One region of the Paenirhizobium cremeum genome, then DNA from elsewhere that is predicted to be linked to it. Evidence: predicted binding sites of a transcription regulator. Region 1 holds the regulator's gene; each other region holds the start of a gene.
The links. The regulator LexA, encoded in region 1, represses DNA repair genes until DNA is damaged. The targets are predictions, from matches to a motif close to TGTTCNNNNTGTGTTCNG.

Region 1 (7,956 bases):
GTCGGCAATCGTCGAATCCTCGGTCTCGCCCGAACGATGCGACATGACGGCGGTATAGCGGGCCTTGTGAGCGGTCTCGACGGCGTCGAGGGTTTCGGAGAGCGAGCCGATCTGGTTGACCTTGACGAGGATGGAGTTGGCAACACCCATCTTGATGCCGTCGCGCAGGCGGGCCGAGTTGGTAACGAACAGGTCGTCGCCGACCAACTGAACCTTGGAGCCGATCTTGTCGGTCAGGGCCTTCCAGCCGGCCCAATCATCTTCAGCCATGCCGTCTTCGATCGAGATGATCGGATACTTGGCGGCAAGCTCGGCGAGGTAGTCGGCCATGGCTTCCGGCTCGAGGGTGCGGCCTTCACCTTCCAGAACGTACTTACCGTCCTTGAAGAATTCGGTGGAGGCGCAATCGAGCGCAAGGAACATGTCCTCGCCCGGACGATAACCGGCCTTTTCGATCGACTTCATGATGAAGTCGAGCGCGGCGGGCGCACTTTCGAGACCCGGAGCAAAACCGCCTTCGTCACCGACATTGGTGTTGTGACCCTGGGCGGCCAGTTCCTTCTTCAGAGTGTGGAAGACCTCGGAACCCATGCGGACGGCATCACGGATGTTATCCGCGCCAACCGGCATAATCATGAACTCCTGAAAGTCGATCGGGTTGTCGGCATGCGCGCCGCCGTTGATGATGTTCATCATCGGAACCGGCAGAACATGGGCGTTCGGACCGCCGACATAGCGATAAAGCGGCAGGCCAGAGGATTCGGCTGCTGCCTTGGCGACGGCGAGCGAGACGCCGAGGATGGCGTTGGCGCCAAGGCGCGACTTGTTCGGCGTGCCGTCGAGTTCGATCATGATCCGGTCGAGCTGGATCTGGTTCTCGGCATCGAGACCGCCGATCGCATCGAAGATTTCGGTGTTGACGGCATCGACCGCCTTCTCGACACCCTTGCCCAGGTAACGGCTGCCGCCGTCGCGCAGTTCGACGGCCTCATGCGCGCCGGTCGAAGCACCCGACGGAACCGCCGCGCGGCCCATGCTGCCGTCTTCGAGATAGACGTCGACCTCTACGGTCGGATTGCCGCGGCTGTCGAGAATTTCGCGGCCGATGATGTCGGTAATGGCGGTCATGTTGGCTCCCTGATGGCTCTTAGTCGAGAGAAAAGGATGGCCTTCTCTTAATCGAAGCAAGGGAAAATACAATGGCAAGCGTGTGACATCGCGGCCGGCGCGGCATCTGCTAAAGTCGCTTGCCGGACAAAGGCCCGACCGCGATGGAAAACAGAGCGCCGGCCTCGTTCGAAGCCGGCGCATCATTATCAGCCAAACAGGAAAGCGTCAGTTGCTCTTCGCGACCGCATCGAAAGCAAGGAGCTTTTCGAGAAGCCGCGGCATGTCATCCAGCCTCACCATGTTCGGCCCATCGGACGGCGCATTGTCCGGGTCCTCGTGCGTCTCGATGAAAAGTCCGGCGATACCGACGGCAATCGCCGCGCGCGCCAGCGTTTCGACAAAACGCCGGTCGCCACCGGTCGATCCGCCCTGACCGCCCGGCTGCTGTACCGAGTGGGTGGCGTCGAAGACGACGGGAGCCCCGGTTTCCGCCATGATCGGCAGCGCCCGCATATCGGAAACCAGCGTGTTGTAGCCGAAGGAAACGCCACGCTCGCAGAGCAGAACATTAGGATTCCCGCTGGTGGTTATCTTGTTAAGAACATTCTTCATGTCCCAGGGCGCGAGAAACTGGCCCTTCTTGACGTTGATGACGCGGCCGGTCTTTGCCGCAGCGACAAGCAGGTCCGTCTGGCGGCACAGGAAGGCCGGGATCTGCAGCATGTCGACGACCGGAGCGACCTCTGCGCACTGCTCCTCCGTATGAATGTCGGTGATAACGGGGAAGCCGTATTCCTTCTTCAGGTCGGCAAATACATCCAGCGCCTTTTCAAGCCCGATACCACGCTTGCCGGAGAGAGAGGTGCGGTTCGCCTTGTCGAAGGACGACTTGTAGACGAGACCAAGGCCGAGCTTGTCGCAAAGCTCCTTCAGCACGCCGGCGATCATGAAGGCGTGATCGCGGCTTTCCATCTGGCAGGGGCCGGCAATCAAGGCGAAGCGGGCACTGTTGGAAAAAAGCACCCGATTAGCGCCCTCGCCCACGAAGACTTCGGAATTGGTGGAATTGCTCATGCGATATCCTCGAAAACAAAAGAAACGCCCTGCCCCGCAACCGGGGACACGACGAGGCGCGCACCATGGCGAACGAATGCGATGCCCCTATCAGCGAGCAGCCGCTCTGTCACGCCCATATCGCCGACCCTAAAGACGATTGCGGCCATTATCAGACCCCTTTCCCGCAGATTCGGACAGATCCCGTAGTAGCCGCTCAATCCCGAAGGGGTCAGCGCCTCGATGCGTGCATTGGCCGACTGCAGGCCGATGCCGAACGAATGCGCCTCTATTTCGCGTTGGCGGAACACGGTTTCAAGGATGTACTGGAAATCCGAAGGATTCTCCTCGCCCAGGACGATGGCGGCGATGCCGAGCACACCGTTGTCGTGACGCTCCAGACCGCCGCGATCGGCCGGCAAGGCGTTGACGCGCTGACAAGCGAACAGGAAGAAATCCGGCGAGCGGAGATCGGCCGCGAAGGCCAGGCGAAAGCCGGCCATCGTTTCAGCGCCGTCCGACAGCTTCAGCGGCCGTTCGAAATACAGCATGTCACCGGCGGAAAAGCCTTCCTCGCAATATCTTTCGTGGTCTGCCGCGGCATCACCGCTTTTGACGACGATCGCCGAGCCACCCTCCCCGCGGCGGAAACGAAATGCCTGATCGCGCGCGACGAAAACATTGCCTTCCCGGGCAGCGGCCTCGCATTCCTCGCGGCTCGCCACCGCCAGCGGCTCCAGATAGGTGTCGTCCGAGAAAAACACGCAAGCGTTCTCGGTGCCGAACGGATGGCGCGCCTCGGCCGCCACCGTGAAACCCAGGCTATTCAGACGTGCAAGCGCCTCTTCGAGCCCCGCAACCGGCAATACTACATGGTCGAGCGCCCGCAGGCTTTCCTGATGATCGGACATTTCCGGAGCCCCCTCGCTCGCCATTGCATCCAGCGCAGGTTTTAGCGCTTTGCCCTAGATTGGCAAGCCGGCACGACCTCAGAGGGTCCGCCTTGCGTTTGCCTGGAGAAAAATGACGATCATTGATTACTCCTTCACGGAAATTTAGGTACTTGCGGAACACAAATGGAACATATAGTGTCTGTTCTGGATTTGTTTCATACATCGGGGCACCGCAACATGCTGACGCGCAAGCAACAGGAACTGCTTCTCTTCATTCACGAGCGGATGAAGGAATCAGGTGTGCCTCCGTCTTTCGATGAGATGAAGGATGCGCTCGATCTCGCCTCCAAGTCCGGTATTCACCGGCTGATTACCGCACTCGAGGAACGCGGTTTTATTCGCCGCCTGCCCAACCGTGCCCGCGCGCTGGAAGTCATTAAGCTTCCTGAAGCCTATACGCCAAGCCTTCAACCCCGCCGTGGCTTTTCGCCGAGCGTCATCGAGGGCAGCCTTGGAAAGCCGGCGCCGGTGGCCGCCGCCAGACCCGCAGCGGAAAACACCAATTCCGTCAATGTGCCCGTCATGGGCCGCATCGCTGCCGGCGTACCGATCTCGGCGATCCAGAACAACACGCATGACATTACCGTTCCGGCGGAGATGCTCGGTTCCGGCGAGCATTATGCGCTTGAGGTAAAAGGCGATTCGATGATCGAAGCCGGCATTCTTGACGGCGACACGGTCATCATCCGCAATACGTCGACGGCCAGTCCTGGAGACATCGTCGTTGCGCTGGTCGATGACGAGGAGGCGACATTGAAGCGCTTCCGCCGTCGCGGCGCCTCGATTGCCCTCGAAGCCGCCAATCCGGCCTACGAGACACGTATCTTCGGACCCGACCGCGTGAAGGTCCAGGGCAAACTGGTCGGCCTTATTCGTCGTTATCACTGACAGCCGGTCCAGATCCGGAAACCGGGGTCTTTTCCGCTTCGAACTTGGCCGTTGCGTCCAAATGGCTGATCCCGAGTGACGTTCGCACCGCCGGAAATGTGCCGCTGCGCCAATCATAATAGCGATGTTGTGACCAGGGACGCGGCGGTCCGTCAAAAGAAGCATTGATCGTCATTTGCCGACTGATGCGGTCAGCGAGGCGAATTTCCACTGCACCGGTTCGCCTGAGGGTTTCGGCCTCAATCAGGGCCGCTCCCGAGCGACAGGCGGAAAATCCGAGCCGCCGCTCGGAAATCACGAGGTCGGCGATATCGCAGGCCTCGCCGGCAAGAGCACCGTCTTCGACCGTCGCGATGGTCCAGCCGTTTGCAAGCTTTGCCGCACACCATGTCTTCGGCTCGCAGACGAAACGACCGGTTTCGGCGCCGGCCAGCGCTTTGCGCATGCGTTCGGCCACGGCGTCGAGGTCCGCCTGCGCTCGCTGCTTGCGGTCGGGACCGGGAGACTTTTCCGGAGCGGGCGCGGCTATCGCGTTCGGGGCGATGTGCGCCTTAAATTGCCGGGCCGCGCGCCACTGATCGAAGACAAAAGAGGGCGGACGCGGTCGGTTCGTGGCGATTGAAGCCGGCGAACGCAAAAGGCCGACCAGCCGGCCATCCTCCGAGACCAGAAGATCGGCCCGCGGCATCCCGCCGGGCACGGCGACAAGCCCCCATACCGACGCCATCAACAGCAGCGTGCCGATGTGCCGCCAGACACTGCTCAGCAGCGTCAGGAAAAGCAGGCCAGCGGAGGCCACCGGCAGAAACCATCCGGGCGGCTGCGGGAAACCGATGCCCTCTCCCCATCCAGCGACCTCCCTCGCGATCATCAGCACCCAGTCGAGGCCGACACCCATCACCACAAGAAACGGGGCATCCAACCCGAACGGCATCAGCAGCATCGCCACAAGCCCGGCCGGCATGACGATCAGCGAAATCAGGGGCATGGCGGCAAGGTTAGCCTCGAGGCTGTGGGGCGCCAGACGGTGAAAATGGGCTATGGCGAAGACAGCAGTCGACAGACCTCCGATCAGCGAGGTCAGGAGCGTGCCGGCAATCACGCTCCAACTCCATTTCAACGCCGCGGCGCCGGGAAAGGCGAACTCGGGAAACCACCGCTTTGCCGGCTTCTCACGCCATGCCGCGTAACCGGCGATCAGGGCGGCGGTCGCGGCAAAGGACATCTGGAAGCTCGGCCCCATGATCGCCGAGGGCGTCACCGCGACGATCACAACCGCCGCCAGTGCCAGGTTTCTCAGGCTGATCGCGGGACGGTCGAAAAGAACGGCGACAAGCATGATCGCCGTCATGAGGAAGGCGCGAACCGCCGAGACCTGATAGCCGGAGATCAGCAGATAAGCGAATGCGCCGAGAAGCGCACCTCCGGCCGCAAGCTTTTTGATGGGCATGGACTGGGACAACCCGGGAAGCAAGCTCAAGAGCTTGCGCAGCCCGACGAAGAAGATCCCCGCAGCGAGCGCCATGTTGAGACCCGAGATCGCGGTAATATGGGCAAGCCCCGACAATCGCAGGCTCTCCGTCGCTTCTTTGGACATTGAACGCCGCTCGCCGGTGATGATGGAGGCGGCAAACGCACCGGCATCGCCCGGTACGACGTCGCGGATGCGTGTCGAGATATCGTCGCGGAGCGAAAAAAGTGCCCTGTCGAGGCGCAGCCACCATTCTCCGCCATCGTCGGCCGTCAGCAGCGATGTCGGTGGCCCGAGAAAGAAACCGACAGCGCCGACTCCGTCGAAATAGCTCGCGAAAGCAAAATCGTTGAGGCCCGGCAAAGCCGGGCCGGATGGCGGTGAAAGGCGCGCCCTGCCGGACAGGCCGCCGCCGATGGGAGCGGCTGCGTGCCTGCCTCGTGCAAGAAGAGAGACTCGTTCCGGCGGTCGGCGGATCTGGGGATCCTTCGTCCCCGTCACCCGCAGGATGTAGCGCCATTCGCTTCTGGAACCGGCCTCCCGTCGTTCAACGACACCGGCGACGATTGTTGTCACCGGCGTATCGAGAATGACGGTTTCCTGCCGCCACGTTTCGAGGTTTGCCAGCGCCATGCCGGCAACGAAAAGCGCGCTTGCCCCCAAACCATAGGCCGGCAACGGAGGACCATAGCGGGCGATCAATGCAGCAACCGAAAGCACACCGAGAAGGACGGCAAGGGCAATGGCGCCGGGCGGCTCCGCAAGGCTGAACCAGACGGCGGCGCCAGCGCCCAGAAAGACCGGCACGAAATGGAAGACGTGACCACGGGTCTCTTCCCGCGCCAAAGTCGTCCGAAGGGCTTGCCAAAACCGTGCGGAGCCCTCCGCCAGTTGCAGGGCAGCATTGCGCGTCGGTCTTAGCGGGCGTCCGACAGCCTGATTTCCGCCTGCAACCGAAGGCAGCGACACACGGCGCTCTGCCGCCTCCGGATTTCCAAATTTGTGCTCGGCGACCTTTTCCAACCAGCCCCCCGGCCAATGCTTGCGACGGCCTTCCGCTGTTTTCGACCGGTTCGTTCATCAACCGGAGGAAGAAGGATGCCCCATTGCAAATTAACAATTATGGCGTGCATGGGGAAGCGCAGGAGGGCCGAAAGTTTATTCAATCGATTAAATGCGACACCTGCCTCTTTTATAGGCTTTTGCGATGCACAATTTGCCCTTCGACTAGCTTGGCATTAACTTCCGTATCATATAGCTACATCCCTACGCTTAAACCCAAGGCGCTCTCTCGGGGCGCCTCCCGCCAATTCCGGAGGATTAGCATGACGGACAAAAGCGCTTCTTTGAAACTCGGGGAAAAGTCGGCCGAACTGGCTATCAAGTCGGGTACGATCGGCCCGGACGTCGTCGATATCGGCGCGCTTTACAAACACACCGGCATGTTCACCTACGACCCCGGTTTCACCTCGACGGCCTCCTGCGAATCCAAGATCACCTATATCGACGGTGACGAAGGCGTTTTGCTGCACCGCGGTTATCCGATCGAACAGCTCGCCGAAAAAGGCGACTTCCTGGAAGTCTGCTATCTGCTCCTTTACGGCGAACTGCCGACCGCCGCGCAGAAGAAAGACTTCGACTATCGCGTCACGCACCACACCATGGTGCATGAGCAGATGAGCAAGTTCTTCTCCGGTTATCGCCGCGACGCCCATCCGATGGCCGTCATGGTCGGTACGGTTGGCGCGCTGTCCGCCTTCTACCACGATTCCACCGACATCACCGACCCGCACCAGCGCATGGTCGCCTCGCTGCGCATGATCGCCAAGATGCCGACGATCGCCGCCATGGCCTACAAGTACCACATCGGCCAGCCCTTCGTTTACCCGAAGAATGATCTCGACTACGCCTCCAACTTCCTGCGCATGTGCTTCGCCGTGCCGTGCGAAGAATACAAGGTGAACCCGGTTCTGGCCCGCGCCATGGACCGCATCTTCATCCTGCATGCCGACCACGAGCAGAACGCATCGACCTCGACGGTCCGCCTCGCCGGCTCTTCCGGCGCCAACCCGTTCGCCTGCATCGCGGCCGGCATCGCCTGCCTCTGGGGCCCGGCCCATGGCGGCGCCAACGAAGCCGCGCTCAACATGCTGATGGAAATCGGCACGGTCGACCGCATTCCGGAATATATCGCCCGCGCCAAGGACAAGAACGATCCGTTCCGCCTGATGGGCTTCGGTCACCGCGTCTACAAGAACTACGACCCGCGCGCCAAGATCATGCAGCAGACCATGTACGAAGTGCTGAAAGCAACCGGCCACTCGGACGATCCGTTGATGCAGGTCGCTCTCGAACTCGAGAAGATCGCGCTCAACGACGAATACTTCAAGGAAAAGAAGCTTTACCCGAACGTCGACTTCTACTCGGGTATCACGCTGCGTGCGCTCGGCTTCCCCACCACCATGTTCACCGTTCTCTTCG
Region 2 (7,956 bases), 1.0 Mb from region 1:
CAAGGTCGGCGAAGGCAAGGGCAAGGAAGCGCTTGCAATGGTGGAAGGCCTGAAGGGCCCGAACTGGTACGGCATCTTCCAGAATTACAATGCGGGCGCGATCGCCAGCGTGATCGGCGATGTCGATGCGGCGCGGCGCCACTTCAACGAAACCGTGACGGACCGGGCCGGCGGCGCGACGGCGCCCGACACCTTCATGCGCGCGGTCATGTCGCTTGCCGCCCTCGAAGCCCAGGCCGGCAACAAGCAGAAGGCGCTCGACGCCATTTCCGCCGGCGACGAGATGATTACGAATTACGCGCCGTTCAAGGCGCTGCGCGACCGCATCTCGAAGGGCGAAAAGCCCGAGATGCTTGTCAAGACGGCGAGCGAAGGTGCGGCAGGCGTGCTCTTCTCCATCGGCGGCGCGCTCAATAGGGACGGCGCGGAAGACACCGTCATGCTCTATCTGCAGCTTGCGCATGCTCTGGACAAGAACAGCGCCGACACGCTGATCCTGCTCGGCGGTATCTCCGAAAGCGCCAAGCAGCCGGAACGGGCAATCCGTTTCTATAGCCAGGTGCCGGCCTCCTCGCCGATGCGCCGCATCTCCGAACTGCAACTGGGGCTGACGCTCGCAGAGACCGGCAAGGTCGAGGAAGCGCGAAAGCACCTGAAATCGCTGATTGCCTCCGATCCGTCCGATATCCGCAGCTATCTTGCCTATGGCAGCGTATTGTCCGACGCCAAGGACTATGCGGCGATGGCGGAAAACTACGACGAGGCGGTCAAGATCATCGGCAACGCACCGCAGAAGGGTCACTGGTCGATCTTCTTCCAGCGCGGCATCGCCTATGAACGGCTGAAGAAGTGGGATCAGGCGGAGCCGAACTTCCGCAAGGCGCTCGAACTCAATCCGGACCAACCGCAGGTCCTCAACTATCTCGGCTATTCCTGGGTCGACATGAACCGCAACCTGGACGAAGGCCTCGACATGATCCGCAAGGCGGTCGAGCTTCGCCCGGATGACGGCTACATCGTCGATTCGCTCGGCTGGGCCTATTTCCGCCTCAACCGCTTCGACGAAGCGGTGACCGAACTGGAGCGCGCCGTCGAGCTGAAGGCCGGCGACGCCACGATCAACGATCACCTCGGCGACGCCTACTGGCGGGTCGGCCGTCAGCTCGAGGCCACCTATCAGTGGAAGCGGGCGCTGGCCTCCAAGCCCGAGGAAGCCGAAATCCCGAAGATCCAGGCGAAGATCGACAAGGGCTTGCCGCCGATCGAAGCCGATGCGGCCAAGGCGGCCACGCCACCGGTCGAAAAGCCGCCGGAGCCCACTCCCGAGAAGAAATCCTGACACCGTGATCACAGGCAGTCAGACGGATGAGGCGGAGGTCGTCGAGACGGCATCCGCCAAGATCAATCTCGCGCTGCACGTGACCGGGCAGCGCGCGGACGGCTATCATCTGCTCGACAGCATCGTCACATTCGCCACGGATGCCTTCGACCGGCTGAGCTTCCTTCCGGCGGATCGGGACAGTTTTACGCTGGGCGGCCGATTCGGCCCGTTGCTTTCGCCGGAGGCGACCGGCCAGGACGGCAATCTCGTCCTTAAGGCGCGGGACCTGCTCCGCGCCGCGCTCGCAGGGGAAGGCGTCTCCATGCCGCCGGTCGCGATCCGGCTCGAGAAGAACCTGCCGGTCGCGTCAGGCATCGGCGGCGGCTCGGCGGACGCTGCGGCGACGTTGCGCGGTCTCCTTCGTTTCTGGGGCGCCTCCCTTCCTGAAGACGCGCTTTTTGCCCTCGCACTCCGGCTCGGCGCCGACGTGCCGATGTGTCTTTCCAGCCGTCCCCTTCGCGCCCGCGGCATCGGCGAGGACATTGTCGCGCTGCCCGCCATGCCCGCCCTTTCCATGGTGCTCGCCAATCCGATGAAGGGCGTCTCGACGCCGGAAATCTTCCGGCGCCTTCAGGAGAAGAACAATTCGCCCATCGGCGCGACGCCGACCGGCTCCGATACCACCGAATGGATTGCCTTGCTCGCTTCGGCCCGCAACGATCTGGAACCTTCTGCCCGCGCAAGCCTGCCCGAGATCGCCGAGATATCGCAGATGCTTTCGGAAAGCGGGGCTCTTCTCATCCGGATGTCCGGCTCGGGTGCGACATGTTTCGGGCTATATGTCGATCATGCCGCAGCCGAAGCGGCCGCAACCCGGCTTTCGCGGAAGCGCCCCGACTGGTATTTTCAGGCGACGCGCACGGCCTGATGCCGGGGTATTCATCTTCATTCGGGATGCCAAGTTCCCGGTCGTGCCGTCAAGTTTCGGGAGAACCATTGTGAGCCGTATAGACGAGACGCGCCCCTTCATTCCGGTCGGCATTGCGGTCTTGACCGTTTCCGACAGCCGTACGCCGGCCGACGACAAGTCGGGCGACACGCTGGCGGCGCGTATTCTCGAGGCCGGCCACCTTCTGATCGACCGGGCGATCGTGACCGACGACCGGGAGCGCATCTACAGCCAGGTCCATGCCTGGACGCTCTCCTCCGAGATCGACGTCGTCATCACCACCGGCGGCACGGGCTTTACCGGCCGGGACGTGACGCCGGAGGCGCTGGAGCCGCTGTTCGAAAAGAAGATGGACGGCTTTTCCGCCGTTTTCCACCGCATTTCCTACGAGAAGATCGGCACCTCCACCATCCAGTCCCGGGCGACGGGCGGCGTTGCCAACGCCACCTTCATCTTCGTGCTGCCGGGATCGCCGGGCGCCTGCAAGGACGCCTGGGACGGCATCCTCAAGGCCCAGCTCGACTACCGGCACATGCCATGTAACTTCGTGGAAATCATGCCCCGGCTCGACGAGCATCTGAAGCGCGGAAGCTAGAGGCACTTTACGACGAGTCAGGCCCGCGTCTGGCGCGCCACCCAGGACGGAATGATCTCGCTTGCCAGTTGCCGCGGCTTGTGGCCAAGGGCAAGCTGATCCAGTTCCATGCCGGACTTGGCCACGGCGATGGCATGGCGCTTCGGCATCAGCAGACCGTTTTCCAGGGGCGGCAGCCGCCGGCCGATGCGCTGATAGAACGGACGCCGGTGATAACGCGAAGGGGAAAAGCGCGCCGGAACCTTGTAGAGCCCGATATATTCCGCGATCTCGTCGATCCAGCCATGCGCAGGCCGCGCGCCCGGCTCGACCAGAAGCAGCCATTCGCCGCGGGCGGCGCGCAGGACATCCTTGATGTCCCACTGGACATAGAAGCGGCAACCGGCGGCATCGGCGATCCGCGACGTGCCGTCACGCGAACCGTGGTCCAGCACCACCACGTCGCTCACAAGGCCCTCGACCGCACCCGCCACCAGCACGCCGAGCGTTTGCGCCAGCTCGGGTTCCTGATCGCGGCATTCCATAATCACTGTCAGCATCGGCTAGATTTACCGCATCGCACAAGCAATTGCCACAGACCATTTTTCAATTTTGTTCTTGCAATGTTCTCATTTTGACGCTAGGAATTTAATCATCAACGGCGCGCTGCAAGCAGTCGCGAGGAGCAAACATGAACGAGCTGTCTCTTGTGGGGCAGGCTGCTTTCCAGCCTGCCAATACGGCGGATATTGCCGATGCGATGATTTCGGCCTCGGGGCTCAGGATCGAGATCGACCGCCGCCGCGGGCGGGGCGCCGGGATGAACCCTTCCGGCCGCTTCGAGAACCAGGAGCGCGTCGCCTTCGACGATGGCTGGGCGACGCTCGAGGAGATGCCGCCGTTCCGGACCGAGGTGCAGGTGGAAAAGCCGCGCACGGTGATTACCCGCAACGAGTCGCCGGACATTCCCTTCGACCGTTCGATCAATCCCTATCGGGGCTGCGAGCACGGCTGTATCTATTGCTTCGCGCGGCCGACCCATAGCTACATGGGGCTGTCGGCCGGACTCGATTTCGAGGCCAAGCTGTTTGCCAAGCCCGATGCTCCAAGGCTTCTTGAGCGGGAGCTCGCCAAACCCGGCTACAAGCCGCGGACCCTTGCGATCGGCACCAATACCGATCCCTACCAGCCGATCGAGCGGGAATGGCGCATCATGCGGCAGATCCTAGAAGTGCTGGACAAGGCGAACCATCCCGTGGCGATCGTCACCAAGTCGGCGCTGATCCTCAGGGATCTCGATATCTTGTCCTCGATGGCCGAGCGCGGGCTTGCCAAGGTGGCGATTTCCGTGACGACGCTCGACCGCAAGCTGGCGCGCAGCATGGAACCCCGCGCCTCGACGCCGAGCCGCAGGCTGGAAGCGATCCGCGGGCTTTCGCAAGCCGGCGTGCCGACGGGCGTGCTGGTTGCCCCTGTCATTCCGGCACTTAACGATCACGAGATCGAGCGGGTGCTGGATTCGGCCAGGGCCGCGGGCGCCACCGAAGCCGGCTATGTCTTGCTGCGGCTGCCCTATGAGGTGAGCCCGCTCTTCCGTGACTGGCTGCTGCAGAATTATCCGGACCGCTATCGCCACGTGATGTCGCTGGTGCGCTCAATGCGCGGCGGCAAGGATTACGACGCCGAGTTCGGCAAGCGGATGAAGGGCGCCGGTCCCTATGCCTGGCAGATCAGCCGCCGCTTCGAAATGGCCACCAAACGGCTCGGCATGATCCGCCGCAGCATGCATCTGCGCGACGACCTTTTCACCCCGCCGGATGGAAGCGGCGTTCAGCTGTCGCTGCTCTGAAAGGGCCGAGGGCTTCGATTTCTCCGGCCGGTTTCCGGCCGGATGCATGACTTCCGGTGCTATCCGCCGCCTCGCACCGGATGACAGGTCTCCCGGCAACCGCCACGATGGTCCGTATCCCCTGACGGACATCGATGCCGGGGACTTGCAGGAGATCGGGTGGGCGTGCGATTTCTGCCGCATGAAACGCACGCCGCCCGATTCTCCGACCCTTTTCGAAGCGCTTTCCCTCGGTCCGGATTTTTCGATCGAGGCGATGGCGATTAAACAGGGACTATCGCCCGTGGCCGGTACGGACGAGGCAGGCAGGGGGCCCCTCGCAGGTCCGGTGGTGGCCGCAGCCGTCATTCTCGACCCCGGCAACATTCCTTCGGGCCTCAACGATTCCAAGAAACTGACAGTCGCCCAGCGCGAGGCACTGTTCGAGATCATCCTCGAATGCGCCACCGTGTCGATCGCCTCTTCGTCGCCTCGCCATATCGACGAACGGGACATCCGCAAGGCAAGCCTCGATGCCATGCGCCGGGCAGTTGCGGGCCTCGCTCTGCCGCCGCAGCACGTTCTAGCCGACGGACGGGACGTACCCGGTGGCCTCACCTGCAGCGGCAAGGCGGTGGTCAAGGGCGATGCCCGCTCCGTCTCGATCGCCGCCGCCTCCATTCTCGCCAAGGTGACCCGTGACCGCATGATGGCACGGGCAGGCCTCGTTTATCCGCATTACGGCTTCGCCGGACATGCGGGCTATGGAACGGCCCGGCATCGGGCGGCAATCGCCATTCACGGCCCTTGCCCCCTGCACAGAATGAGCTTCAGGCCGTTCAGACCGGACGGAACCGAGGAGACGGAGGCGGGCTGACAGCCACGTTACGGTGACCGAAAGGCAAACTGACGAACGCCGTTTTTCCGGAACTCCATCGGACGATATCGGGACGCTGGCTCAAACGAAAACCGGGGCCACCTTGCGGCGGCCCCGGTTTCAAACATCTAACCCTGAAAGCTGAACTTAGTTCAGGCGCGCCTTCACTTCGCCCAGAGCCCCCTTGAACAGGTTGTCCTGAACGCTCGCATCGGCCTTCTTGGCAAGCACGGTTTCGGCGGCTGCGACGGCGAGATCCACGGCGGCTGCACGAACGGCATTGACGGCGTCCGTCTCAGCCTGCTTGATCTTCTGTTCGGAAAGCGCGTTGCGGCGGGCAACGAACTCCTCGGTCTTCACCTTGGCTTCTGCGGTCAGGGCAGCGGCTTCGCGCTCGGCAGCGGCGACGATGGCCGCAGCCTCGGCTTCGGCTTCCTTGCGCTTGCGCTGGTACTCGGCCAGCACGTGCTGGGCCTCTTCACGCAGGCGCTTCGCTTCGGCAAGCTCGTTGCGGATCTTGTCGGCGCGCTCGTCGAGAGACTTTGCGACCATGCCCGGAACCTTCAGATAGACGATCAGGGCGAAGAAGAGGAGAAGGCCGACGAAGGCGAAGAAAGTAGCATCGAAATGCATGGTCATGCCCCCTGCTTGGCTGCAGCGCTGACGGCAGCCTTGATGTCGGCCGCGGTTGCCTTGGCACCGATGAGCTGCTCGACGATGGCTCCCACGGTATCCACGGCAATCGTATCGACCTCGGCAAATGCCTTGGCCTTGATGTCCGCGATGCGGGTTTCGGCTGCGGCAAGCTTGCCAGCGAGTTCAGCCTCGACGGCGGCGCGATCCGCATCGGCCTTTGCCTTGGCGGCGTCGCGGGCGGAGCTGGCGATCTGGCCGGCCTTCGCCTTTGCGGCGCTGAGTTCGCGCTCATAGGTTTCGATCGCCGCATCGGCCTCGGACTTCAGCCGCGAGGCTTCGTCGAGATCCTGCGCGATGCGATCGTGACGATTTTCCAGAATGCCACCAACGCGCGGCACGATGACCTTCTGCATGAGCACGTAGAAAAGGCCGAACGTAATCACCAGCCACAGAAGCTGCGACGGATAGGTCGTCTGGTCGAATGGCGGGAATACGCCGCCACCATGACCCGCTTCGCCGGGAACGCCGGTCTCCGTGTGGGTCTGGCCCTCTGCCGGTACTTCCTCGGCATAGGCGGGGGTCACAAACATGCTCACCTCCAGGTGTACTCTCAAATGCTCAAGGATCACGGACGCCGGACGGCGCGCCGTGATCCCAAACTCCGGCCGTTATCAGACGGCGAACAGGAGGAGGAGAGCGATGAGCAGCGAGAAGATGCCCAGAGCTTCCGTAACGGCGAAGCCGAATACCAGACGGCCGAACTGGCTGTCAGCGGCAGACGGATTGCGCAGAGCGCCGGACAGGTAGTTGCCGAAGATGTTGCCGAGGCCCAGAGCCGTGCCGGCCATGCCAAAGCAAGCCAAACCTGCGCCGATGAACTTTGCTGCTTCCGCTTCCATGAATGAACTCCTTCGAGATGGTTGTTGCGGCAAATTACTGACGCCGGATGACGCCAATGTCGGTTATCCTTAGTGCCCGCCGGGGTGAATTGCGTCGTTGAGGTACATGCAAGTCAGTACCGCGAAGACGTAAGCCTGCAGGAAGGCGACGAGGAACTCGAGACCGGTCAGGGCGACGGTCATGATGAGAGGCAGGATCGCGCCACCGATGCCGACCGCGCCCAGCGCGCCCAGCGAGGCGACGAAGCCCGCGAAAACTTTCAGCGTGATGTGTCCGGCCAGCATGTTGGCGAAGAGACGGACGGAGAGCGAGATCGGACGCGACAGGAACGAGATGATTTCGATCATGACGACCAGCGGCAGAAGCAAACCGGGAACCCCGCTCGGCACGAAGATCTGCAGGAAATGCAGGCCGTGCTTGTAGAAACCGTAAACGAGGACCGTACCGATGACGAACAGAGCCAGCGCGAAGGTGACGATGATCTGCGAGGTCACTGTAAAGAAGTAGGGCATCATGCCGAGCAGGTTCGCGGTCAGCACGAACATGAACAGCGAGAAGACCATGGGGAAGAACTTCATGCCGTGGCTGCCGGCGCCTTCGCGCAGCATCGAGGCGATGAACTCATAGGACATTTCAGCGACCGACTGCGCACGGCCCGGGATCAGGCCACGGTTCGAGGTCGAGAAATAAAGGAAACCCGAAGCACAGGCGACGGTCGCGACCATGAAGAGCGACGCATTGGTGAACGAAAAATCAATTCCGCCGAGTTCGATCGGCACAATCTTCTGGATCAGGAACTGATGAGTCGGATCGTTTGACACCTTATGGTCTCTTTCGCTTTAGCCCGCATGGGCGGGGATCTGCCTGACTT
Region 3 (7,956 bases), 640 kb from region 1:
CTGCGAAAGGCGGGAGAATGCGAGGACGCATCCGGTAAAGCGCTGCCCGAGATATTCGCCGCTGACATGCGCTCCGACGGCGGCCGGGGCCGCTTCGGCATTGTCGCTGCGGGCCGCCAGGGCCGACAGCGTGTTCCAGTCGCGAACGCCGTGGCTCTTCGCCACCAGTTCCAATGCGGCCCCGTGGCTGACAGGCGTACCGCTGCCTGCCATGGCATCGCGCAAACGCTTCGCCTGGGATTTCAGTTCATCGATCGTCAATGTGGCCATGGACATGGCAACCTCTCTTCTTACCGCATGCAAGAATCGAAGGGGACCCGCATTGCCCCTGACGCGCATGCGCTGACGAGGGTTCTTCCATGTTTCCAGAGGACTTCACCAAGGGCTCTTGCCCGCGGGCGGCCGGTGCCTCAACCGGTGGCACTTATGGAAAGACCGGCCGCCGCTGTCAAGAGCCGCGGCTCAAACTCCGTTCAGGCGTGTCGTACTGCGGCCGAACGGCACAGACCGCTCGTATTTTACGCATCCCGTTGAGAAAGCATAAGGGAAGTTGCGCTATATTGAGACCAAAAGACAATCGAGGGAGGGTGTCATGCCCTTGCAGGCCATACCGGACGCGAAACAGAACATACCGCCGGACCGTGTCTACGAGAAATTCACGGTCGACCGGCCGGGCAAGATCATCTTCGTCGGCCGCCACCTCAGCACGAAGACCAAGCTGCGTTGTCTGATCCGCACCATCTCCCTTTACGGCGCCGAACTCGAGGTGAGCCCGCATATCTCCCTGCCCGACCATTTCTTTCTCGAAATCCTGGGCATTCACGACGAGATCGGCTGCACCCTGATCCGTCGCGAGGCGGAGAAAGTGACGGTCGGTTTCAACATGCTGATTAACGCGGAATTCCTGCACCACGTCGTCCGACTGTCTTTCGAACTCGGTCAGTAACGGATGCCGGCCGCCTCGGCGGCCGGATCATGGCTCCCGCTTCGAGAGGCGCCATTCATGCGGCAAGGAGCTTTTCGATCTCCGGGACCGGCATCTTCACATAGTCCTTCGCCACTTCCGCACGAAGCACCGCCTCGACCTCGGCACTCAGTTGCGGACGAAGGATGCCGAGCGCTTTGGGCGGAGCCACCAGCACGAGGTTCTCGATCTCGCCGCTCTGGGCCATCCGACCGAGCCTCTCTGCGATTTCCTTGAGAAAGTCGGCCTCCGCCTGTTCATGCCAGTCGGTCTCTTCCATGGCGCTGCGCGCCTCGCCCATCGATTGGTGCGCGCGGCCCGGACGATCGGTTCCCTGTTCCCGGCTCGGCTCGTCGGACTGTGTCACGGTTTCGACAACGGCCAGGTCCAGAAGCTGGGCGTTGCCATTGTTGCGCAGGAACAGGGCCTTTGCGCCATCGCAGACGACAACCCAGGCCTCGCGGCCGATAACAATGCGTTCCATCATTTTCCTCCGTCTTTGTTTTTATCGCCGGCCCAAGCCCCCCGCTCGGTACCCTCTTAAGTATAGGAGTTCGCCGCCGGATTTCATGACCTGTGTCAAAAAACGGTGTGCAGAGACGTTATTTCAGCGAAAAACAGGGCAAAACCGAAGGATCGGTAAAACTGTAACCTTCCTTTTGACGTCAGGACAAGTGTTTTGGCGGACAGTCCTTTTCATCGCCGTTCCGAGGAGGCAGGAGAAATGGAAAGTGCACAGGGACAGATGCTGGGTGCCACGCATCTCGCATCGGTCAGATCGGAGATGTACGAGCGCAAGTGGGAGCGCTTCTATGTACGCCGACCGGCGCGCATCATGGCCGTGAGCCCGGGCCTCAGCGGCATCACCATGCGAAGCTGTGAGGTCGTCGATATCTCGCAAGGCGGCGCGGCGATGGAGATCACCACGACGATCGGCCTTTCCGCCCATTATTATCTGCAGATTCTCGGCCTCGCCGATCGTATCGGCTGCGCGGAAGTCTATCGAAACGGCAATCGCGTCGGCGTGAAGTTCATATCCATCATTCCCGAGGCGCTCCTGCATACCATCGTGCGCGCCGATTTCATGATGGGCGAAAAGATCGAAAAGCCGAAACGGCGCTGACCCTGTCCGGACCGTTCCGTTTTTCCGTTTCCTCGCTGCGGAAGAGCCGGAAGCTTGCCCTTGCGCCTTCGGCGCAACGTCCTATGTTGGGCCGATTTTCACGTCTGCCCAGGATACCCATTCAGCAATGCTCGGATTTACCCGATTCACGCCTCTCGTCGATGCCCTTCCAGCAACCGTTCCCTTCGTCGGCCCCGAGGCCATCGAGAGAAGCCGCGGCCTTGCGGTCAAGGCGCGCATCGGCGCCAATGAAAGCGGCTTCGGACCCGCTCCCTCGGTTCTTACCGCGATCCGGGAAAAGGCCGGCGACATCTGGCAGTACAACGATCCGGAAAACTTCGCGCTGAAGACGGCTCTTGCCGCCCATCTCGGGCTTGCGCCGGCCAATATCGTGGTCGGCGAGGGCGTCGATGACCTGCTCGGGCTGATCGTCCGGCTGGTGATCGAGCCGGGCATGCCTGTTGTCACTTCGTTCGGTGGATACCCGACCTTCAACTTCCATGTCAGCGGCTTCGGCGGCCGACTGGTGACGGTGCCCTATCGCGGCGACCGCGAGGATATGGAGGGGCTCCTGGCCGCTGCCAAGCGGGAGAACGCGGCCCTCGTCTACTTCGCGAATCCAGACAATCCGATGGGGAGTTGGTGGGATGCCGAAAGCGTTGTGGCTTTCGCCCGCGCGCTGCCCGAGACCACGCTGCTTGTCCTCGATGAAGCCTATAGCGAATGCGGTCCGGAAGGCTCGACGCCCGCCGCCGACGCGCTGGTCAACCTGCCGAACGTGATCCGCACGCGCACCTTCTCCAAGGCCTACGGGCTCGCCGGCGCGCGCGTCGGCTATGCCTTCGGCGCGCCGGAGACGATTGCCGCCTTCGACAAGATCCGCAACCATTTCGGCATGCCCCGGCTTTCCACCGAGGCGGCGCTGGCTGCGCTTGCGGACCAGCCTTATCTGAAGGCGGTCGTCGGGAAGATCCGAGCGGCGCGGGAGCGGATTGCGGCCATCGCGGTCGCGAACGGCCTTAAGCCCCTGCCCTCGGCAACGAACTTCGTCGCCATCGACTGCGGCCGCGACGGCGCTTACGCCCGCTCGATCGTCGATGGATTGATGCAGCATGGCGTGTTCATCCGCATGCCGGGGGTGGCGCCGCTCAACCGCTGCATCCGCGTCTCGACCGGTCTTCCCGAAGCGCTCGATCTTTTCGAGGAAGCACTGCCGAAGGTGCTTGCTTCTCTCTGAGCCCGGTTGCTTAGCCACAATAAAAAGAACCGCGCCGGCCTTGTCCCTGCCGGTCGCGGTTCTCATGTGTTGGCATCGGCCCCGTCCAAAAGACCCCCGCCACGTTCCCCTCTCCCAGGGTTTTTCTTGTCGCCCCCGGCCGGCGGTTACGCCGGCTCTGGTCGGTAAAATACTCAGTGCATCGTCATCCATTCGCGGGCGGCGCGAAGTGCGGCTGCCAGCTCGGGCTTGCTCATCGTCTGGGCCAGATCGGCGCGCAGTTCGGCGGCGCGTTCGCAGCCCTTGATGGCTGCGATGTTCAGCCACTTGTGCGCCGAGACGAGGTCGATCGGGCAACCGCGGCCGGTTGCATACATCAGACCCATGTCGCAGAAGACATCGGCGCGGGTTTCGCCACCCATCGTGGCCATTCCGGAATTGTGCATTTCAAAGCGTGCCATCGGTTTTGTCCCTGTCTAGCCTAACGGTTTGTACTGTCCCTGTTTTGCCCCTTTCGGAGCTCCTTCCGGACCCCTGCCGTCTCATTCGCGGCTTTGTTAAGATCCTTCCGGCCGGCGGGTTTTCCCCTGCTCGTTTGATGAGCCCACTATGCCAAACGCCTTTCAACATGCGCTTAAAATGCATGCTTAATTTGCTGAAAACAAAGTACAAACGCTTGGTAAACTTGGTTTTTTGTTAAACATCACTTTGCCTGCGTATTAAGGACTTTCGACTAAAATTTACAAAAGATTCAGATTTGCTTTTAAACCGAACGATAACCATGAGAATCGCTTGTTCCGCCGGCGCCACATCAAAAGAGGCGGGGTCGAGGGCTGCCTGGACCGCAGAACGGCTATTTACCTTTACGTTTGCGTAAGATAATTTCCCCTCGCTGATGAGGCTGCCTTGGGGACGAGATCGTCCGGCCGGAGAGGACGGCGGAGGCCTCATCGACATTCTGGTTCTTTTCGGGAGGAAGACATCACCATGCGTAGCATCATCATCGCCGCAGCACTGGCCCTTGCGGCCGTCACCGCCCAGGCTGCCGAGCCGATCGAGGGCAACTGGAAGACCGCCAGCGGCGCAACCGCCGAGATCGCGCCCTGCGGCGGCAGCTTCTGCGTGACGCTGAAATCGGGCAAGCATGCCGGCAAGCAGATCGGCAAGATGGCCGGCACCGGCGGCACCTATAAGGGCGAAATCACCGATCCGGAGGCCGACAAGACCTATTCCGGCTCGGGCACGGTTTCCGGAAACTCGCTGAAGATGAAGGGCTGCGTTCTCGCGGTCCTCTGCAAGTCGCAGACCTGGACCCGGCTTTGAACCCAGGGGTGGGGCGGAGCGGTTGAGCCTCGGGCTCGCCGCTCCGAAATAAGAAGCCGGTTGCAGGGTCTGCGCGCCCGCTGGCGTCGACCAGCGGGCGGATAATCATTAATCCCTTGCCCGATAGGCTTCCGGAATGACGAAGATTTCGTCGGCGCGGCCGTAGCCGCCATCCGGCACTTCCTCGATCAGCACCATGGTATGGGGCCGCGCGGCCTCGCTGAAATATTCCACCAGCATGTCGGTGGTGCGGTGGACGATTTCCTCTTTCTGCAGTCTGGACAGAGCGCCCTCAGGCGTCTTGATGTTCACGAACGGCATGATCTTTTCCTTTCAGGCTCGTGTGGGATGAAGCAGGTCCTTGAGGCCGATGCGCTCGAGAAGCTGCGCGCGGACCCGATCGGCGACACCATTGACGACCTCCGCGCCATCTTCGGACGGGTCCACGTGGACGCGGAAGGGACGCTTCCCATGCGGCATGGCGACCACATCGGCCACGGCCCGCGCCACGGCGGACGGGTCTGCCTCCGCCGGCTCGAGGCTGGCAAGGCCCTGCAAAGCCGTCTCATCGGCACCGGCGTAGGGACCTTGCCAATAGACGGCCGAACGCTCGGTATCGGCCGGCTGCATGGCGTGGGCGAAATGCTGCGTGCCCTTGGTAAAGGCACCCGGCACGAGGATCGTGGTCTCGATGTCGAAACGGGCAAGTTCCAGCGCATAGCTTTGAGCAAGCGCATCCATAGCCGCCTTGGCCGCGAAATACGGGGCAAGGAAGGGCGGCGTGCCGCCGCGCGTGCTGCTTGAGCCGATCCAGACCATAAGGCCTCCACCCGACTTGCGCATGAACGGCAGGGCCGCCCGGTTCAGGCGGTGCGCACCGACGACATTGACGTCATAGAGCTGGACAAGCTGCTCCGGCGAGAAGGCCTCCGCCGGGCCGAAACCCATGTGGCCGGCATTGTGGACCAGCACATCGAGCCGGCCCATCTCCCCGATGATGCGGGCAACGGCGCTCTCGACCGAAGAAGTGGAGGTGACATCGAGCTCGATCGGCAAGAGATGCAAACCCTCGTTCTTTGCCATAGTCTCGATCTCGGCGACCGGCGCTCCGCCATGGGCCTTGAGGTCACGCATGGAGGCGTAGACCCGATGGCCGGCGCGGGCGAGCGACCTCGCGGTCATGGCGCCGAAGCCGCTCGAGGCACCGGTAATCAGAACGGTCTTTTCCATGGCCCCTCCTCACACCACGCCGCCATTGGCGCGAACGACCTGGCCATTGACCCAGCCGCCATCCGGTCCGGCAAGGAAGGAGACGACGCCGGCGATATCCTCCGGCTGGCCCAGGCGCTTCAAGGGGTTCATGCCGATGATCGCCTTCAGCAGATCGTCCGACTTGCCCTTCATGAAGAGTTCCGTTTCGACCGGCCCGGGCGCCACGGCGTTGACGGTGATGCCCTTCGGTCCGAGTTCCTTGGCGAGGATGTGGGTGATCGCTTCCACCGCCGCCTTGGTGGCGGCATAGACACCATAGGCCGGCTGGTAGAGACCGACGACGCTCGATGAGAAATTAACGATACGGCCCCCCTCGCGCAGTCGCTGCGCCGCTTCGCGAACACCGCGGAAGACACCGCCGAGATTGATGGCGACCTGCCGTTCGAAGGCTTCATCCGTCGTATCGGCGATGGGGGAGAGCTGCATGATGCCGGCATTGTTGACCAGCACGTCCACCCCGCCGAAGGCCTGTTCGGCCGAATCGAACAGCGTTTTCATACCATCGGTCGCGGCAATGTCGGCCTTGACGGCGACAGCGCGCCCTCCGGCGCTCTCTATCTCCTTCACCACCGCGGCGGCGGCTTCGGCCCCGCTTGCGTAATTGACGACGACGGCAAAGCCGTCTGCCGCGAGGCGCCTGGCGATCGCCGCCCCAATGCCTTTGGACGAACCCGTTACGATGGCTGTCCTGTTGATGTTTCCTGTCATGACGACACTCCTTGTTTGCGTCTGAGAGGAAAATCGCGCCGCCGACATTCAAAAACAATCGGCGGATAATTGACATTTGAATTCGGCTATGCCGAACAATTGTCATGGATCGCCTTGACCGCATGCATTTGTTCGTTCGTGTCGTGGAACGCCGCAGCTTTTCGGCTGCCGCGGCCGATCTCTGCATATCGCGATCGACCGCAACCGAAGCGATCAAGCAACTGGAAACGGATCTCGGGGTGCGATTGCTGGAGCGGACAACGCGCCATGTGACGACGACGCTGGACGGCCGCGCCTATTACGAACGCTGCGTCGGCATCCTTGCCGAGGTGGAGGAGGCCGACAACGCCTTCCGCGACGCCCGGCCGCGCGGGCTGTTGAGGATCGATGCCCATCCGCTGCTGACCCGTACCTTCCTGTTGCCGCGTCTCCCGGAATTTCTTGCCCGCAACCCGCAACTCGATCTGCATATCGGACAGGGAGACAGGCTGGTCGATCTCGTGCGCGAAGGCATCGACTGCGCGATCCGGGCGGGCGAACTCCCCGATAGCGGCATGATCGCCCGCAGGCTCGCCTTCATTTCAGAAGTCACCTGCGCCAGTCCCGATTACATCGCCCGGCACGGAATGCCTTCCTCACCCAAGGACCTCCAGGGCCATGTCTGCGTGGGTTTCGTTTCGTCTCGCACCGGCGAGGTCATACCACTCGAATTCATGATCGACGGCGCGCCGCGGCTCGTACCATTGCCGAGCCGCGTCACCGTCAACGATTCCGACACCATGGCCGATCTAGCCCGACTCGGCTTCGGCCTCATACAGGCGCCGCGCTACCGGCTGGAACGGGATCTCGAAAACGGCACGCTGGTCGAGGTACTCAAGGATTTCCCGCCCTCGCCTACACCGCTCTCGGCGCTCTATCCGCAGAACCGACATACATCGGCGAGAGTTCGCGCGTTCCTCGACTGGGTGTCCGGCATCTTCGCCACCGCGCAGATCTGAACCGGACTTTGCCGCAGTATGGGCTGCCCCTCCTAAGCGACCAGGAACTGCAATCGCTCGTCGGCACGGCCGGGATCGATTTCCATGATTTCCGTGGAAACAATCCCTTCCGCGACAAAGGGATCGTCTTCCAGGCGCTGCTGCAGGGCATCGAGCGACACGCCATGAACAAGGATCGCGCCACCCAGTCTGGGCTGCAGGCTGCCGGCCAGCAGGAATATCCCGTCATCGAAGCCGCGTTTCAGCCAGGCATTATGTACCTCCATGAATTGCGGCGCGCGGGCGCGGGCTTCTGTAAACTTCAACTGCACGACAAACACCGGGAATCCTCCTTCGGCGGACTGAGGGACAT

Region 2: ACLBKR_RS02680 (PA0069 family radical SAM protein) is a predicted target of LexA. The motif match lies at 3,458-3,475, and genes of this name have one in related genera.
Region 3: ACLBKR_RS04670 (sel1 repeat family protein) is a predicted target of LexA. The motif match lies at 3,961-3,978, and genes of this name have one in related genera.

What each region holds. Positions count from the first base shown of each region.
Region 1 is NZ_CP180217.1:1,590,944-1,598,899, reverse strand. Features, by position in the region: gene eno (phosphopyruvate hydratase) at 1-1,128, opposite strand, end outside; gene kdsA (3-deoxy-8-phosphooctulonate synthase) at 1,336-2,184, opposite strand; gene ACLBKR_RS08065 (VOC family protein) at 2,181-3,074, opposite strand; gene lexA (transcriptional repressor LexA) at 3,294-4,004, shown strand; gene ACLBKR_RS08055 (ComEC/Rec2 family competence protein) at 3,985-6,321, opposite strand; gene gltA (citrate synthase) at 6,801-7,956, shown strand, end outside.
Region 2 is NZ_CP180217.1:569,690-577,645, reverse strand. Features, by position in the region: gene ACLBKR_RS02700 (tetratricopeptide repeat protein) at 1-1,339, shown strand, start outside; gene ACLBKR_RS02695 (4-(cytidine 5'-diphospho)-2-C-methyl-D-erythritol kinase) at 1,344-2,249, shown strand; gene moaB (molybdenum cofactor biosynthesis protein B) at 2,320-2,865, shown strand; gene ACLBKR_RS02685 (glycosyl transferase) at 2,883-3,404, opposite strand; gene ACLBKR_RS02680 (PA0069 family radical SAM protein) at 3,536-4,693, shown strand; gene ACLBKR_RS02675 (ribonuclease HII) at 4,875-5,549, shown strand; gene ACLBKR_RS02670 (F0F1 ATP synthase subunit B) at 5,697-6,182, opposite strand; gene ACLBKR_RS02665 (F0F1 ATP synthase subunit B) at 6,185-6,775, opposite strand; gene ACLBKR_RS02660 (F0F1 ATP synthase subunit C) at 6,857-7,084, opposite strand; gene ACLBKR_RS02655 (F0F1 ATP synthase subunit A) at 7,154-7,906, opposite strand.
Region 3 is NZ_CP180217.1:946,339-954,294, reverse strand. Features, by position in the region: gene ACLBKR_RS04695 (glyoxalase superfamily protein) at 1-276, opposite strand, end outside; gene ACLBKR_RS04690 (hypothetical protein) at 593-946, shown strand; gene ACLBKR_RS04685 (host attachment family protein) at 1,002-1,448, opposite strand; gene ACLBKR_RS04680 (PilZ domain-containing protein) at 1,710-2,087, shown strand; gene ACLBKR_RS04675 (pyridoxal phosphate-dependent aminotransferase) at 2,215-3,324, shown strand; gene ACLBKR_RS04670 (sel1 repeat family protein) at 3,498-3,764, opposite strand; gene ACLBKR_RS04665 (DUF2147 domain-containing protein) at 4,291-4,626, shown strand; gene ACLBKR_RS04660 (tautomerase family protein) at 4,735-4,947, opposite strand; gene ACLBKR_RS04655 (SDR family oxidoreductase) at 4,960-5,856, opposite strand; gene ACLBKR_RS04650 (SDR family oxidoreductase) at 5,866-6,606, opposite strand; gene ACLBKR_RS04645 (LysR family transcriptional regulator) at 6,711-7,604, shown strand; gene ACLBKR_RS04640 (YciI family protein) at 7,637-7,924, opposite strand.